DNA from 2 places in the Paenarthrobacter sp. TAF1 genome. Region 1 is predicted to be linked to the other one. Evidence: predicted binding sites of a transcription regulator. Region 1 holds the regulator's gene; the other holds the start of a gene.
What was found. The regulator HrcA, encoded in region 1, represses chaperone genes, less so after heat shock. The targets are predictions, from matches to a motif close to TTNGCACTCGNNNNNNNCGAGTGCNAA.

Region 2: the regulator HrcA is predicted to act here: its motif matches at 4,979-5,005, upstream of groL (chaperonin GroEL).

What each region holds. Positions count from the first base shown of each region.
Region 1 covers NZ_JBFRDO010000001.1:224,514-232,166, reverse strand. Annotated here, with positions in the region: gene hemW (radical SAM family heme chaperone HemW) at 1-555, shown strand, start outside; gene AB4Y81_RS01055 (DUF4870 domain-containing protein) at 645-1,058, opposite strand; gene AB4Y81_RS01050 (DUF3097 domain-containing protein) at 1,188-2,039, opposite strand; gene hrcA (heat-inducible transcriptional repressor HrcA) at 2,272-3,279, shown strand; gene dnaJ (molecular chaperone DnaJ) at 3,330-4,457, shown strand; gene AB4Y81_RS01035 (16S rRNA (uracil(1498)-N(3))-methyltransferase) at 4,460-5,221, shown strand; gene AB4Y81_RS01030 (GerMN domain-containing protein) at 5,237-6,112, opposite strand; gene AB4Y81_RS01025 (PhoH family protein) at 6,488-7,567, shown strand; gene ybeY (rRNA maturation RNase YbeY) at 7,564-7,653, shown strand, end outside.
Region 2 covers NZ_JBFRDO010000017.1:61,984-69,636, reverse strand. Annotated here, with positions in the region: gene AB4Y81_RS17980 (peptidoglycan bridge formation glycyltransferase FemA/FemB family protein) at 1-41, shown strand, start outside; gene AB4Y81_RS17975 (threonine/serine ThrE exporter family protein) at 68-1,555, shown strand; gene AB4Y81_RS17970 (siderophore-interacting protein) at 1,638-2,477, opposite strand; gene AB4Y81_RS17965 (uracil-DNA glycosylase) at 2,615-3,382, opposite strand; gene AB4Y81_RS17960 (DUF3263 domain-containing protein) at 3,491-3,826, shown strand; gene AB4Y81_RS17955 (LytR C-terminal domain-containing protein) at 3,876-4,496, shown strand; gene AB4Y81_RS17950 (cold-shock protein) at 4,665-4,868, shown strand; gene groL (chaperonin GroEL) at 5,189-6,814, shown strand; gene AB4Y81_RS17940 (ribonuclease HI family protein) at 6,999-7,653, shown strand, end outside.

The sequences.
Region 1 (7,653 bases):
TTGATAGTCGAGGATGGCACCAAACTTGCCGCGCAGATCAAGCGTGGCCAGGTGCCCGGAATCGACGACGACGACCACGCCGCAAAGTATGAACTGGCGGACAAGATGATCTCCTCGGCCGGCTTGAACTGGTACGAAGTCAGCAACTGGTCGAGGACTCCGGATCAGGCGTGCAAGCACAACCTCGCGTATTGGCGCGGAGACGATTGGTGGGGAATCGGCCCCGGCGCGCACTCACACGTGGGCGGTGTCCGGTGGTGGAACGTCAAACACCCCACGGCCTACGCATCACGATTGGGGTCAGGGACCTCACCTGCCGCAGGGCGCGAAACCCTCGACGCCGGCACCCGGGAAGTCGAGCGGATCATGCTGGAGGCGCGGCTCGGAACGGGCCTTGCCGTAGATGCCCTGGATGCGATTGGGCGCCACGCGATGGCGGGCCTCATTGCTGACGAACTGGTTGATCCGGTTCAGGCATTCAAGGGACGACTGGTTCTTACCCTTAAGGGCAGGTTGCTCGCAGATGCCGTAGTCCGCAGGATCCTGCCGGACTGACCTTCGCCTGGGACTGACAGCCCGGTACCGTACCCCCCGGACCCCCCGGACCCCCCGGACCCCCCGGATTCATCGGGCGGATCGGGGTCCTACTTGATCCAGCGCAGGTTGAAACGGTAGCGGTGGGGCTGGCCGTGGTTGACCCGGATGCCCGCTGAAACAGAGAAGCACGTCAGTGCCACCCAGATACCCGTGGCAATGACGGCAAAAATGTTTCCCACCACCGGCAGCAGGACAAGGATGTTGGCCAAGACGGCGGCAATGGTGGGAGGCAACGTGAAATTCAGTGCCTCCTTGGATTCCTGCGCTGTGAACGGCCCGCGGTCGCGGAAAATCAGGTAGATCAGGAGAGCCGGCAAGCATCCAAGGATGCCGCCGAAGTGGGCCAAAGTGGCCCACTGCCTGTCCTCGCTGGCTGTCAACGGGAGTGCGTTGGCAGGGGCGCCATGGTACTGGGGCCGGCCTGCGGCGCTGCCCGGTTCTTCAGGAGCGTTATCTGCCACGGTGTCTTCCCTTTGCCTTAAATGCTTTAAAGATGCTGCTGTGTTGCTGTCCAAGAATACCGGGCCGCGCGTCCTTCCCGGGACCAACGCCCCGGAAGCATGCCGGATCCTGATGATCCGGACCGTGGACTACGGGACGGTGAGGAAGTCGATGACTTCTTCCACACGCCCCAACAACGATGCCTCAAGGTCCGCATAGCTGTGCACTGCGCCCAGCAGGCGCTGCCAGCCCAGCCCGATGTCCTCCGCTGTTTCGTGGGGCCAACCGAAGGCCGTGAGAATCCCGGTCTTCCAATCAGTGCCGCGGGCAACGGCGGGCCATTGCTCGATGCCCAGGACCTTCGGCCGGATGGCCTGCCACACGTCCACATAAGGGTGGCCCACGATCAGGACGTTGCCTGCAGCGCCGGGGACAGTCATGGCCTCGGCTGCGATCCGGGACTCCTTTGAGCCCGCCACGAGGTGGTCCACCAGGATGCCAAGGCGGCGGCCGGGACCGGGTCGGAAGTCGGCAATGGCGGACTTGAGGTCGTCCACGCCGTGGAGCGGTTCCACCACAATTCCTTCAACACGGAGGTCGTCACCCCAGACTTTCTCCACGAGTTCAGCGTCGTGCTTGCCCTCCACCCAGATGCGGCTGGCCTTCGCGACCTGCGCCCGTTGCCCCTGGACCTTTACCGAACCCGAGGCCGTGCGATTCGCCTGAACCGCTGAAGCGGGCCGGCGAGGGGCCGGAGGCATCAACCTGATCGCTTGTCCTTCGAGAAGGAATCCGTACCCGAGTTGGAACGACTTCGTTTTACCGCGCCTGTCCTCGAGCGACACGATGTGCATGCCACCGGTCTTTTCCACCCGGGTGACTTCGCCCACCCATCCTGACTGGACGTCTTCGAGGACCATGCCGCGTTGCACCGGCACCTCAGGGAGCTGGCGTTTGGCTGGAGCGGTCAGGTCCTGCGGGCCCCAATTGTCGAAAGCCAAGGAATTCCTACCTCTGTGGTGATGTGAAAGGGGACAGGGGCGGGTTGCCGTCAGCCGGTATCGGGACGCCGCCCTGGATGCAGTCCTCGGACGGTTTCAATGCTAACAACGTGGTGGCTCATACTAGACTTGTTAGCACTTGGGCATGTTGAGTGCTAAGTGTGCGGTGATCCATTGGAGGTCCCGCGGGGACCGGTCCCATGGACCATGGCAGTCGTCAGGAGGTGTAGCAATGAGTGAGCCACGCAAATTGGAAGTGCTGCGTGCCATCGTTGAGGATTACGTGCATTCCCGGGAGCCGGTGGGATCGAAAGCCCTCGTTGAGCGTCATCACCTGGGTGTTTCCAGTGCCACCATCCGCAATGACATGGCTGTCCTGGAAGAAGAAGGTCTTATTGCCGCCCCGCATACCAGCGCCGGCCGAATCCCCACTGACAAGGGCTATCGCCTGTTCGTTGACCGCATCTCCCAGGTCAAGCCGTTGTCCGCCGCCGAGCGTCGGGCAATTCACTCGCTGCTTGAAGGACCCGACGACGTCGATGACATTCTTGAGCGCACAGTACGGCTCCTTTCCCAGCTGACCAACCAGGTCGCCGTCGTGCAGTATCCCCACTCGCACCGCGCATTGGTCCGCCACGCGGAGTTCGTTCTGCTGGCCCCCAAACAGGTGCTGGTGGTCCTCATTGCGGACACCGGGAGCGTCGTGCAAAAAGTCATCGACGCCGGTTCGGACGTGGGGAACGAGGCTTTGATGTTGTTGCGGTCACGATTCCTTGGCAGCATCGCCGGCACCCAGCTGGCACTCCTGCCGCAGGTGTTACCGTCGGTGGTGGCCCTTTGCCCGCCGGATCTTCGTGCCCTCGCCCAAAGGCTGGCCACTGGCTTGGAATCCCTGAGCGACACCAGCCGTGAGGAACGCATTCTGATGGCCGGTACGGCCAACCTCGCACGTTCCAACGTTGACTTCCCGCTAAGCATCGGTCCCGTGCTTGAGGCCCTTGAGGAACAAGTTGTCATGCTCCGGTTGTTGTCGGACATGGGAGACGATCCCCGGGGCGTGACAGTCAGCATTGGCCGGGAGAATCCGTACGACGGCCTGGCCGAGGCCTCTGTAGTGGCCACCGGCTACGGTTCCGGCGCCAAGGTGGGAATCCTTGGACCGACCCGCATGGACTATCCCACCACCATGGCAGCAGTTCGTGCCGTGGCCCGTTACCTTTCCCGCATTCTCGGCGGCTGAACACCGGCCCGGGAAAACATCCGCAGTACAACCAGGAAGAGATACCGACTTTGAGCAGCCACTATGACGTTTTGGGAGTCTCGCCGGAAGCCACCGGGGAAGAGATCAAAAAGGCGTACCGCAAGTTGGCGCGGAAACTCCACCCGGACGTAAACCCGGGTGAAGATGTCGCGGAGCAGTTCAAGGCCGTGACGCACGCTTACGAAGTGTTGTCAGATCCCCAGAAGCGCCGCGTCTACGATGCCACGGGCAACGAGAACGGCACTGATAACGGCTTCGGCGGCGGCTACGCCGGCCAGGGCTTCGCCTTCCAGGACATCTTCGACACTTTCTTTGGCGGCGGCGGTGGACACGGAGGGCCCGCCTCCCGTGTACGACGTGGCCAGGACGCCCTTATCAGCGTTCGGATCGACCTCAAGGATGCCGTGTTCGGCGTCAACAAGAAGCTTGAAGTGGACACAGCCGTGGTCTGCCCCACCTGCGACGGCAGCTGCTGCCGCCCGGGCACCCACCCTGAACGCTGCGACATTTGTGGTGGCAGCGGCCAGGTTCAGCGCGCCGTCCGCTCCATTCTGGGGCAGGTCATGACCACCGCCCCCTGTGGTTCCTGTGAAGGCTTCGGCACCGTCATCAAGGATCCCTGCAACGAATGCAACGGCCAGGGACGCATCAGGAGCCGCCGTTCGCTCACCATCAAGGTTCCCGCCGGCGTCGCTACCGGTACGCGAATCCAGCTGTCCGGCCAGGGCGAAGCAGGACCTGCAGGTGGTCCGGCCGGTGATCTGTACGTGGAGATCCGCGTCAACAACGATTCCACGTTCGTACGCGAAGGCGACGACCTCCACGCCACCCTCAGCGTGCCCATGACGGCTGCTGCCTTGGGGACCGACGTGCAGCTTGAGACGTTCGACGGCGCACAGGACATCGAAGTGAAGGCAGGCACGCAGTCCGGAGAGGTCATCACCCTTCGTGGCCTCGGCGTAACGCACCTGCGGGGCTACGGCCGCGGCGATCTCAAGGTTCACCTGCATGTGGAAACACCTACCAAACTGGACCATGCACAGGAAGAACTCCTCCAGCAGCTTGCCAAGCTCCGCGGCGAGCAGTTCACCGAAGGAAAACTGGTGGCCAGTGGTGGCATGTTCGCAAAGCTCCGGGACAAGCTCGGTAACCTGTAGCGGTGAGCAACCCCGTTTTCTTTACACCGGCCGGCAGCCTCAGCCACGTAGCGCCCGGTACTGATTTTGTCCTGGAGGGTCCGGAGGCCCGCCACGCAGTGACGGTGAAGCGCTTGGCCGTCGGTGAGTCCGTTGACATCGCCGACGGCGCAGGTGCCCGTCTCACTGGAGTGGTCGCCGAAGCGGCGCCCGGTGCCCTGACGGTGACCGCCACCGACATCGTCTTCGAAGCCCAGCCGGACGTTCGATTGGTACTGGTTCAGGCGTTGGCCAAGGGTGATCGCGACGAGCTCGCAATCGAGACGGCAACGGAACTGGGCATTGATGCCGTGATTCCCTGGCAGTCGGAGCGATCCATCGTGCGCTGGAAGGCGGAGCGGGCAGCCAAGGCGCATGCGAAATGGGAGTCAGTGGTCACCGCGGCTGCAAAACAGGCGCGCAGGGCCTGGGTACCTCCAATCCGCCCGATCGTCGACTCCAGCGGTTTGGTGAAAGCCGTTGCCGAGGCCGATTTGGCCGTCATTCTTCACGAGGACGCCAAAAACCCTCTGCGGGAGGTCCTGGAGAGGCTGGATGTCAACGGTGCTTCGCCCAGTGAGGTTCTGTTGATCGTGGGGCCTGAGGGCGGGATTTCGCCGCGTGAAGTGACACGGCTTAGCGATGCAGGGGCCGTGACGGCCCTCCTGGGTCACCATGTCCTGCGGTCGTCGACGGCGGGACCCGCCGCCGTCGTCCTGGCCAGCGACGTCCTCGGTCGCTGGTAGCCGGCGAACGTCGAATCAGGCCACGGTGAACAACCGGGTGTCCGTGCTCGATTCTATGGCCTTGCCGGCATCGTCGACCTCGGTTACCCGCAATTCATATTTTCCGGGTTTCAGTGTCGCGCCGAAGCTGAACAGACCATACTGCCCGGGTTCGCCGGTTGCTTTGGTCTGGCCCGTGAGCAGGCTCGACTTCTCACCCTTGCCGTTGTCCTGAAGGAGCTGCCAGCTGATGGGCCGTGAATTGTCCGTGGTGCGCCCGTTGAACTTGATCAAACCAGGGGGCAGGGACACGTCCTCCTGCGGATCGATGATCCACAGCGGCGCCACCAAGGAAGCATCACGCGTCATGGGTTCGCCAAGTTTCACTTGGCCGAAGGCCATGTAGTCCTTGTGCCCGTCAACGAGAATGACCACTTGGATCTGCTGTCCGGAGTTGATGAGTCCGGAGGACGATGCCGCGGCGGACGCCGTGTAAACCAGCTGCTGGATGGCCCGTTGTGCCATCCCGGCATCGAGGTTTGAGTTGAAGGCGTCGCGGGACACATCAACGGTGATCACGTTTTTCCCCGAGATGGAGGTCGCCAGGCTTCCTGGTTCCTGCCAGGGCGTGAAGAAGTCGTGATCCAGGGGCTTTTCCGCCATCATGATCCGCAGGGCCGTCGTCACAGGATTGCCGTCACCGGAAATGTCCCGGAACTCACGGTAGAGGTAGACCTCCTCCTTGCTCCGCCCGATCCAGTAGACCGGAATCTTGGTGGACGCCTGCGTCGTTTCCAGTGGTGCGTTGCTCGCAGGGGCGTCCTGGACCGTCATCGGAGGCGAGCTCTGTGTCGCCTGACTGCCCCCTCCGCCGTTTGCGATGCAACCAGTGAGCAGCATGACAGCAAGCATCGCCGGCGCAACGACGGCGGACTTGGTCCGCTTGCGTGCGCCGCTTCCGTTGCTCGCTGGCTCGGTGATGGCGTTTCCTGTCTTACGATGCAAAACGCGGCCGCCTATGGGGCGGGCCGCTGGGGTCGGAACTGCGGGGGCTCGACCACCCGCTATGCCAGCTTGGCACATCGTCGACGGCGTCCGGCCGGGTTTCTGCGGACGCCGGCCAACTGAAACATGATTGATACCGGCTTGATGCCGAGTTGAGACAAAATGTCGGCAGTGCAGCGGCGGCAGTGATCCGGACCATTGGCGAGGTTCATCCCGGGCCGCGCTGGCGTAGGATTGCGTCATACGATCAACCGGAGGAGAACAGGCCGTAGGGCCAGCACTATGAGTGAATCTTTGAACGGGCGGCTCAGGACCGGAAACGGGAACCAGCCGACCACCGAGTTCCCGCACACCTTACCGGGCACGCGCACGGAAGTTGTCACCTTCGACAACTCCGACCAGATGGTTCACTCGCTGGGCAGCCACGATGAAGCCCTGCGGTACATCGAGGAACAGTTCCAGGACGTCAACTTCCACGTCCGGGGCAACGAGCTTTCCATGACCGGTCCCGCAACCGTCATTCCCCGCATCATGCGCCTCCTTGAGGAAGTGCGCGGTCTTGTGGCGAAGGGGACATTGGTCACGCCTGATGTGCTCCAGCAGTTGGTGTCCCTCCTGCGGACCCAGTCTGTGCAGAACCCTGCGGATGTCCTGACCCACAACATTCTTTCCAGCCGTGGCAAGACCATCAGGCCCAAGACGCTGAACCAGAAAAACTATGTTGACGCCATTGACGACAACACGGTGATTTTCGGAATTGGCCCTGCAGGTACGGGCAAGACCTACTTGGCCATGGCCAAGGCCGTCCAAGCGCTCCAAATGAAGGAAGTCAGCCGGATCATCCTGACGCGGCCCGCCGTTGAAGCGGGGGAGAGGCTGGGATTCCTTCCCGGCACTCTGAGCGACAAGATCGACCCCTATCTGCGCCCCCTTTACGATGCCCTGCACGACATGATGGATCCGGAATCCATCCCGCGATTGATGGCGGCGGGCACCATCGAAGTGGCTCCGTTGGCCTACATGCGTGGTCGGACCCTCAACGACGCCTTCATCATCCTTGATGAAGCCCAGAACACCACTCCGGAACAGATGAAGATGTTCCTGACCCGGCTCGGCTTTGGCTCCAAAATGGTGGTCACCGGTGACGTCACGCAGATCGACCTGCCCTTCGGAGCAACGTCCGGGCTGCGTATTGTCCGGGAAATCCTGACCGGGATCGACGACGTGAATTTCTCCATCCTCGAGGCCGCAGACGTAGTACGGCACCGCCTGGTGGGCGATATCGTCTCCGCCTACAGCGCGTGGGATGATGCCCACCGCGCAGAGGCAGCACACACACCTAAACGTGGAGAACGTAAATGAGCATTGAAGTCAACAACGAGTCCGGCGTGGCAGTGGATGAAGCGCAGCTGGTGACGTTGTCCCGCTTCATCTTTGAGCGCCTGTAT
Region 2 (7,653 bases), on a different contig from region 1:
GCAAATTGCCGGTAGTACGAAACCTGCGGGGTAACCGCTGATCAAACAGCCAAGGGAGGATCGCCGCGTGACTGAACGCCCCGATGGGTCCGCCAGCCGGCCCCAGACCGACGGGTTGCCAAAGACCCAGCCGTTGCGCCCGTCGCAGGTCCGGCAGAACGTCAACGCCAAACGCATGCTGATGCGCCTGGTGCAGGGCGATAGTCCGCCTACCGCTCCCATGAACATCGTGGACCGGCTCGCCGGGAGTCCTTACGCCAATCCCACCATCCAGGTGGTTGGCGTGGACGCCTCGGCCCGCAAGACCATCGACTTCGCGCTCCATTTGGCCGAAGTGATGTTCCGTTACGGTGCGGGTGCGTTGGAAGTAGAGACGAGCATGATCGCTGTCACGGCCGCGCTCGGACTGAAGAACGTGGAAGTGGACATCACCAACCAGTCGGTGGCCATCAACTACGCTCCCAAGGACCAGACCCCCATCACCCTGCTGAGGGTGGTGCGCTCCTGGACCAACAACTACGCCGGATTGGCTCAGGTCCATCAACTGGTCACCGACATCGTGGCCGGGGGAGTTGGCCGTGACGAAGCCGTTCGCCGGCTGAACGGCATCATCCGCAGTGCCAAACCCTTCCCCCGGTGGATGGTGACGATCGCCTTCGGTATCTTCGCCGCAGTCTTTGTGGGTGTGTTGGGTGGCGGCATTGGTGCCTCGGCGGTGGCTTTCGGTTCCAACATCCTCATCAGCCTGCTGTCCCGCCAGCTTGTTAGATGGCGGACGGCGGACTTCTTCAACACCATGGCCTGCGCCTTCCTGGTCACGTTCGTTGCCCTGATGCTCCGTTGGGCGGGGGTGGAGATCGCGCCATCCATTGTGGTGGCCGGTGGAATCCTGCTGCTCCTTCCCACGGGCCGGCTGGTGTCCTCGGTGCAGGATGCCATCAACGGCTTCCCGGTTACTGCCGCAGGCCGGTTCCTCTCCACGTTGCTGACCTTTGGCGCGATCGTGGCGGGAATTGGCGTGGCCGTGGTGGTCGGGACACTGATGGGCAGTGTCGTCCTGGACGTCACCCAGACATTCCCTGACGCGTACCCCTTGTGGGGACAGGCCGTCCTGATCGCCGTCGCGGTGGTGGCGATCGGCGTGACGGAACAGACCCAGATGCGGTTGTTGATTCCGACGGCGGCAGTCGGCTTGGTAGGTTTCTTCGTTTTGTGGGGGGTTGGCCAGGCCGGCTTGGGCGAACGTTTGTCACCCGCCGTTGCGGCGGTGGCCATCGGCCTCCTGGCGCGTGTGGTGGCTCTGAAGCTGGGCGCCCCGCAGTTGGTGGTGGCTGTTCCGGCCGCGCTCATCCTGCTGCCGGGGCTCACCATTTTCCGGTCAATGTATGCCTTGACCGTTGAGGGCGGCAACATCCTGCTGGGTGCGGGCGGAATGCTGAATGCAGGCGCGATCGTACTCGGGGTAGCCGCTGGAATCGTGCTCGGCGACAACCTCGCCAGGCCGCTGACCAAGGGTCTTTCCAGCAACGAACGCCGCCGGGTGCGCCGGCGCTAGGCCGCCTCCCCCCTCTGGAGTTTTTGTACAGATATTGCCCCTAAGAGGTCTTTTTAGGGGCAATATCTGTACAAAAAGTCAGCTAGATCTGGCCGACGGGAAGCTTCTTCTCCGCCTGGAAGACTTCCTCCACACGGCCCAGGGCCCAGTACCCGGACAACGAAACCTGCGAACGCTCCAGGCCGCGCTGGACGAAGAAGATCTCCCTGAGGCCCTTCATGTACCCCCGCTCGCCGTGCGCGAAGACGTCGACGCGGCCCGGCAGCCATTCGGTGCTGCGCAGGGCGTCCAGAAGTAGGGCGCTGGAGCCGGCCGGCGTGCCCTTGCGCAGCAGCCAGTGCAGTTCGACGCCTTGGGGCGCTGCGAGGGGAAGAATGTCGGCTTCGCTGTCCACCTCGAGGTAGGCGGTTCCCCGGGCGTCGGCGTCCAGGGCCTCAATGCATGCGGCGATCGCAGGGATCGCTGCGTCATCTCCGGCAAACAGGTACCAGTCGGCGTCGGGGGATGGGTTGTAGCCGCCGCCCGGACCAGTGAAAATCAGCGAATCCCCGGGCCTGGCCTTGGCCGCCCAAGGACCTGCAAGGCCTTCATCCCCGTGCACCACGAAGTCGATGGCCAGTTCCTGTGCCTCCAGGTCCACCCAGCGGATGGTGTAGGTCCGGGTATGCGGCCACTGTTCGCGTGGCATGGTCTCGCGGATGGCCCACAAGTCCAGGGGCTGCTCGTAGTCGATGCCGTCCTGCGGGAAGACGATCTTGACGTAGCGGTCCACGTAGTCGTTGTTGACGTAGTCGTTGAACCCCGGACCGCCGGCCACGATCCGCACCATGTGGGGTGAAAGGCGCTCGTTCCGCAAGACGGTCAGGTTGACCTGCGGACGGCTTTTGCGTGTGGCGGACGAGGTGACGGGGAGAGCAGTCATATAGGTAAGCCTAAGCTAATCGACTGGGCCCCGGCCGGGTATGAGTCGAAGGTTACAAACCCTCCCTCACGTTCCGCGTGCTGGGGCCAAACGCTTCCTCACATTCGGCGTGCTTGGGCCGGACGCTTCCTCAGGTCCTACAGGACCGGGAGTTCCCAGTCGACAGGTTCCGCGCCTTGTTCGACCAACAATGCGTTGGTCCTGCTGAAGGGTTTGGAACCGAAGAAGCCCCGGGACGCCGAGAGCGGGCTTGGATGGACGGAGACCACCGACGGCGCCCCCTCCAGCAGCGGCACGACACTTTCGGCGTCTTTGCCCCACAGGATTGCGACCAGCGGCTTCTGCCGTCCCGCACCGTCCGTCCGCTGTGCGACGGCGGTGACTGCCGCCGTCGTGATGGCCTCCCATCCTTTCCCGCGGTGGGCGCCGGCATTGCGGGCCTCGACCGTGAGGACGCGGTTCAAGAGGAGGACGCCTTGCTCCGTCCATGCGCTGAGATCGCCATGGACGCGGGGTGGGAGGCCGAGGTCGTCATGAAGCTCTCGGTAAATGTTGGCAAGGCTGCGGGGGATGGGCCGTGTTTCGCGCGAGACGGAGAAGGAGAGTCCCACGGCGTGTCCCGGTGTCGGATAGGGATCCTGGCCCAGGAGGAGGACTTTGACGTCGGACAAGGGTTGCTGGAACGCCCGGAGGATGTTCCCGGAGGCGGGGAGGATCTGTTTGCCGTCGTTGGCACGCCGGGCGGCAAAGGACAGGGCATCGCGCAGTTGGCCTTCGACCGGACGCAGGGCATCGGCCCAGTCGGGAGCCATCAGCTCCTCAATCGGACGGTCAAGCAGCGCAGCCAAGTCCGCGTCCTCCGGGCCCGCAGGTTCAAGATCAAAGAGAGCATCCTCGCCAGTCACCCGGCCATTGTCTCCCGTATGGCGGAGGTCGGGCGAATGACAGTGATGTTATTCGCCCGTAACATGGGGGTAGGACATTTTCCCCAACAAGCGTCGAAGGAGTGTGCCGTGGCAGAACCAGCACCGGAACCAATGGCGCCGCAGGCCGACGGGTTGGCCTTGGAAGATCTCACGGCCGGTACCCGAAGCGACTCCCCATTGAGTGAGCGTGATCAGCAGATGTTGGCGCTGGAACGGCAGTGGTGGAAGTATGCCGGCGCGAAAGAACAGGCTATCCGGGAGCTCTTCGACCTCTCTGCCACCCACTATTACCAGATCCTGAATGCACTGATCGACACCGAGGACGCGCTGGCCCACGACCCCATGCTCGTCAAGAGATTGCGTAGACTACGTACGTCCCGCCAACGCGCGCGGACAGCGCGGCGCTTGGGGTCGGACGCGTAAATCGCCAGGCTGATCTGTCAGCAGCAACCAGCAAGGACAACGCTTCACCATGACCAAATATGCCAGGGACGAATTCGACCAGGTCCCACAGAACACCTCCCGGCAGGGCGTTCATCGCGACGGCCAGGACATCGCGCGTCCCACCTTGTGGCCGGTTCTGACTGTTGGAGCTGTGGCTCTGGTGCTCGGCCTCGTAGCGTTCCTCATCCTGCCGAACCTTGGGCTTGTCGCGCCCAGCGCGTCGTCAAACGTCTCGACGCCGGTACCCCAGCAAACGTCCACCTCGCCGTCCGCTGCGCCTTCCGAATCGAGCAGCGCCCCGCCCGCTTCCAGCGAACCGAGCACCCAGCCGACGCCGTCGAGCACTTCGTCAGCGACGCCGTCATCGGCGCCGGTGGACAAGAGCGTTCCGGTGGCGGTTTACAACGGGGCAGGTACTGCCGGCTTGGCGGGCAGGGTTGCAGGCCTGGTGCAGGGCGGTGGCTGGACGCTCAGCACGGTAGCCAACTGGGGCGGCATTCCCCAGCAGACTTCGGTGATCTTCTACAACGCTCCGGCGCAGAAGGCCAATGCAGAGGCCTTGGGAACCCTCCTGGGCATCCAGACGATCATTGAGACCCCGGATGTGCAGCAGCCGCTGGTTGTCGTAGCGGGACCCGGCTACCAGTAACGGCGCGGCTCCACGGCCCAAAACGGCCAACTCGGTTAAGCCTCAATAACAAAACCAGCACCCCGCCCATTGGGGGCAGCGCCGGCGGAGTGACTGTGGTTACAGTGGACTAATTCCGGTCCGGAGATCCCGGCAATCGGTCTTGGCTACTGCGAAAGTGTGGGCATCATGGCATTGGGAACCGTCAAATGGTTCAACGCCGAAAAGGGCTACGGATTCATCACTGTGGATGAGTCCGGCGACGACGTCTTCGTGCACTGGTCGGCTATCCAGATGGATGGCTTCCGTGCCCTCGAGGAGGGCCAGAGGGTGGAGTTCGAACTGGGGGAGGGCCAGAAGGGACCGCAGGCCGAGGGTGTTCGCGTCGCCTGACTTTCAGGGTTGTCCCGCATCGCCATCAGCTATCGGCTGAAACCCGTGTTTTTACTGCGAAAAGCGGAGGCTCTGCTTGCACTCTCCCCGGTCGAGTGCTAATTATTGATTTAGCACTCCTGCGGTTCGACTGCTAAATCCGGCCCGGGTTTCCCCGGTGGCGGACAGTGGTGGGATCGCTGGGAGATCAAGAAACACCTTGGTGGGGTGAGGTTCGGAACGCGGGGCATACAGAGGCCGCACGTGAAGGACCGTCCGTCGCGGGCACCCCATCTGACAGGTACCTTCTTAACGACTGTCCCGAAAGGACTACCGCCGTTATGGCCAAGATCATTGCATTTGATGAAGAGGCACGCCGCGGCCTCGAGCGGGGCCTGAACATCCTCGCAGACGCCGTCAAGGTCACCCTCGGCCCGCGTGGACGCAACGTCGTCCTCGAAAAGAAGTGGGGCGCCCCCACGATCACCAACGATGGCGTTTCCATCGCCAAGGAGATCGAGCTGGACGATCCTTACGAGAAGATCGGTGCAGAACTGGTCAAGGAAGTTGCCAAGAAGACGGATGACGTCGCTGGCGACGGTACCACCACTGCAACCGTCCTCGCCCAGGCACTGGTGAAGGAAGGCCTGCGCAACGTTGCCGCAGGCGCCGACCCGCTGTCCCTCAAGCGCGGTATCGAGAAGGCTGTTGAGGCAGTCATCAGCGAACTGCTGGCCTCCGCCAAGGAAATCGAAACCAAGGAAGAGATCGCAGCTACGGCTTCCATCTCCGCCGGTGACCCGGAAATCGGCAGCCTGATCGCCGAAGCCCTGGACAAGGTGGGCAAGGAAGGCGTCATCACGGTTGAAGAGTCCAACACCTTCGGCCTGGAACTCGAGCTCACCGAAGGCATGCGCTTCGACAAGGGCTACATCTCCGCTTACTTCGTCACGGACGCAGAACGCCAGGAAACGGTCCTCGAAGACCCGTACATCCTGATCGTCAACTCCAAGATCTCCAACGTGAAGGAACTCGTCACGGTTCTGGAGAAGGTCATGCAGTCCAACAAGCCGCTGCTGATCATCGCCGAAGACATCGAGGGCGAGGCCCTGGCCACCCTGATCGTCAACAAGATCCGTGGCACCTTCAAGTCTGTTGCCGTCAAGGCTCCGGGCTTCGGTGACCGCCGCAAGGCCCAGCTGGCCGACATCGCCATCCTCACCGGTGGCCAGGTCATCTCCGAAGAAGTTGGCCTCAAGCTCGAAAACGCCGGCCTGGACCTCCTCGGCACCGCCCGCAAGGTTGTTGTCACCAAGGACGAGACCACCATCGTTGAAGGTGCCGGCGACGCTGACGCAATCGCAGGCCGCGTGGCCCAGATCCGCGCCGAGATCGAGAACTCCGACTCCGACTACGACCGCGAGAAGCTGCAGGAACGCCTGGCCAAGCTGGCCGGCGGCGTTGCAGTCATCAAGGCCGGTGCCGCCACCGAAGTTGAGCTCAAGGAACGCAAGCACCGCATCGAGGACGCAGTCCGCAACGCGAAGGCTGCTGTTGAAGAAGGCATCGTTGCCGGTGGTGGCGTTGCCCTCATCCAGGCAGGCGCCAAGGCATTCGCCAACCTCACCCTGCAGGGTGACGAGGCAACGGGTGCCAACATCGTCAAGGTTGCCATCGACGCACCGCTGAAGCAGATCGCTTTCAACGCCGGCCTGGAGCCGGGCGTTGTGGTGGACAAGGTTCGCGGCCTGCCTTCCGGCCACGGCCTGAACGCTGCCACGGGCGTCTACGAAGACCTTCTGGCTGCCGGCGTCAACGACCCCGTAAAGGTCACCCGCTCGGCTCTTCAGAACGCTGCTTCCATCGCTGGTCTCTTCCTGACCACCGAAGCTGTTGTTGCAGACAAGCCCGAGAAGAACGCTCCGGCTCCCGGCGGCGACGACATGGGCGGCATGGGCGGCTTCTAAGCCCCACAGCTGTAGCGATACAGCGCCAGGCTCACGCTTGAAAACACGCGACGGCGGTCCCCACTCCGGTGGGGGCCGCCGTTGTGCGTCCGCGGCCAGGTCTTTTGGAGCCTGCTGCTGCTGGCTGCTGGCTGCCGGGGCGCGGGCGCGTTTAAGTGTCGGTGCGGTCTGGCAGGATTAATGCATGACGATTATTGCTGCCGCCGATGGGTCTGCCCTCGGTAATCCTGGACCGGCCGGCTGGGCCTGGTACGTTGATGACTCCTGTTGGCGCGCGGGAGGGTGGCCGCACGGCACCAACAACCAGGGTGAATTGATGGCTGTGCTTGACCTTTTCCGGTCAACGGCCCACGTACCTCACGAAGAACTGCTGATCCTTTGCGACAGCCAATACGTCATCAATTGCATAACCAAGTGGATGCCGGGCTGGAAGCGAAAGGGTTGGCGGAAGGCCGATGGGAAGCCCGTCTTGAATGTGGACCTCCTCAAAGAGATCGACCAAGCGATCGCGGGACGCAAGTACACGTTTGAGTGGGTCAAGGGCCATGCCGGCCATGACCTCAATGAGGCAGCGGACGAGCGCGCACGCGCGGTGGCCACGGCTTATCAGCAGGGCATAGCGCCGCGCAGTGGCCCCGGCTTCCCTGGAGCCCAGGAGAAGGCAACCGCTGCCGGCGAGGGATCCCCGGCAGCGACGACGGTATCGGAGGTACCGGTCCGGTCCGAGCCCGTTGCCGTGGCCTCCGGGGTCGCTTCTGTGTCCGGCTCGAATGCACTTCCGGCGTCCGCGCGTCCTGACCGGAGCATCCGGCCACATTTCGAGCCCACCCTGTTTGGCG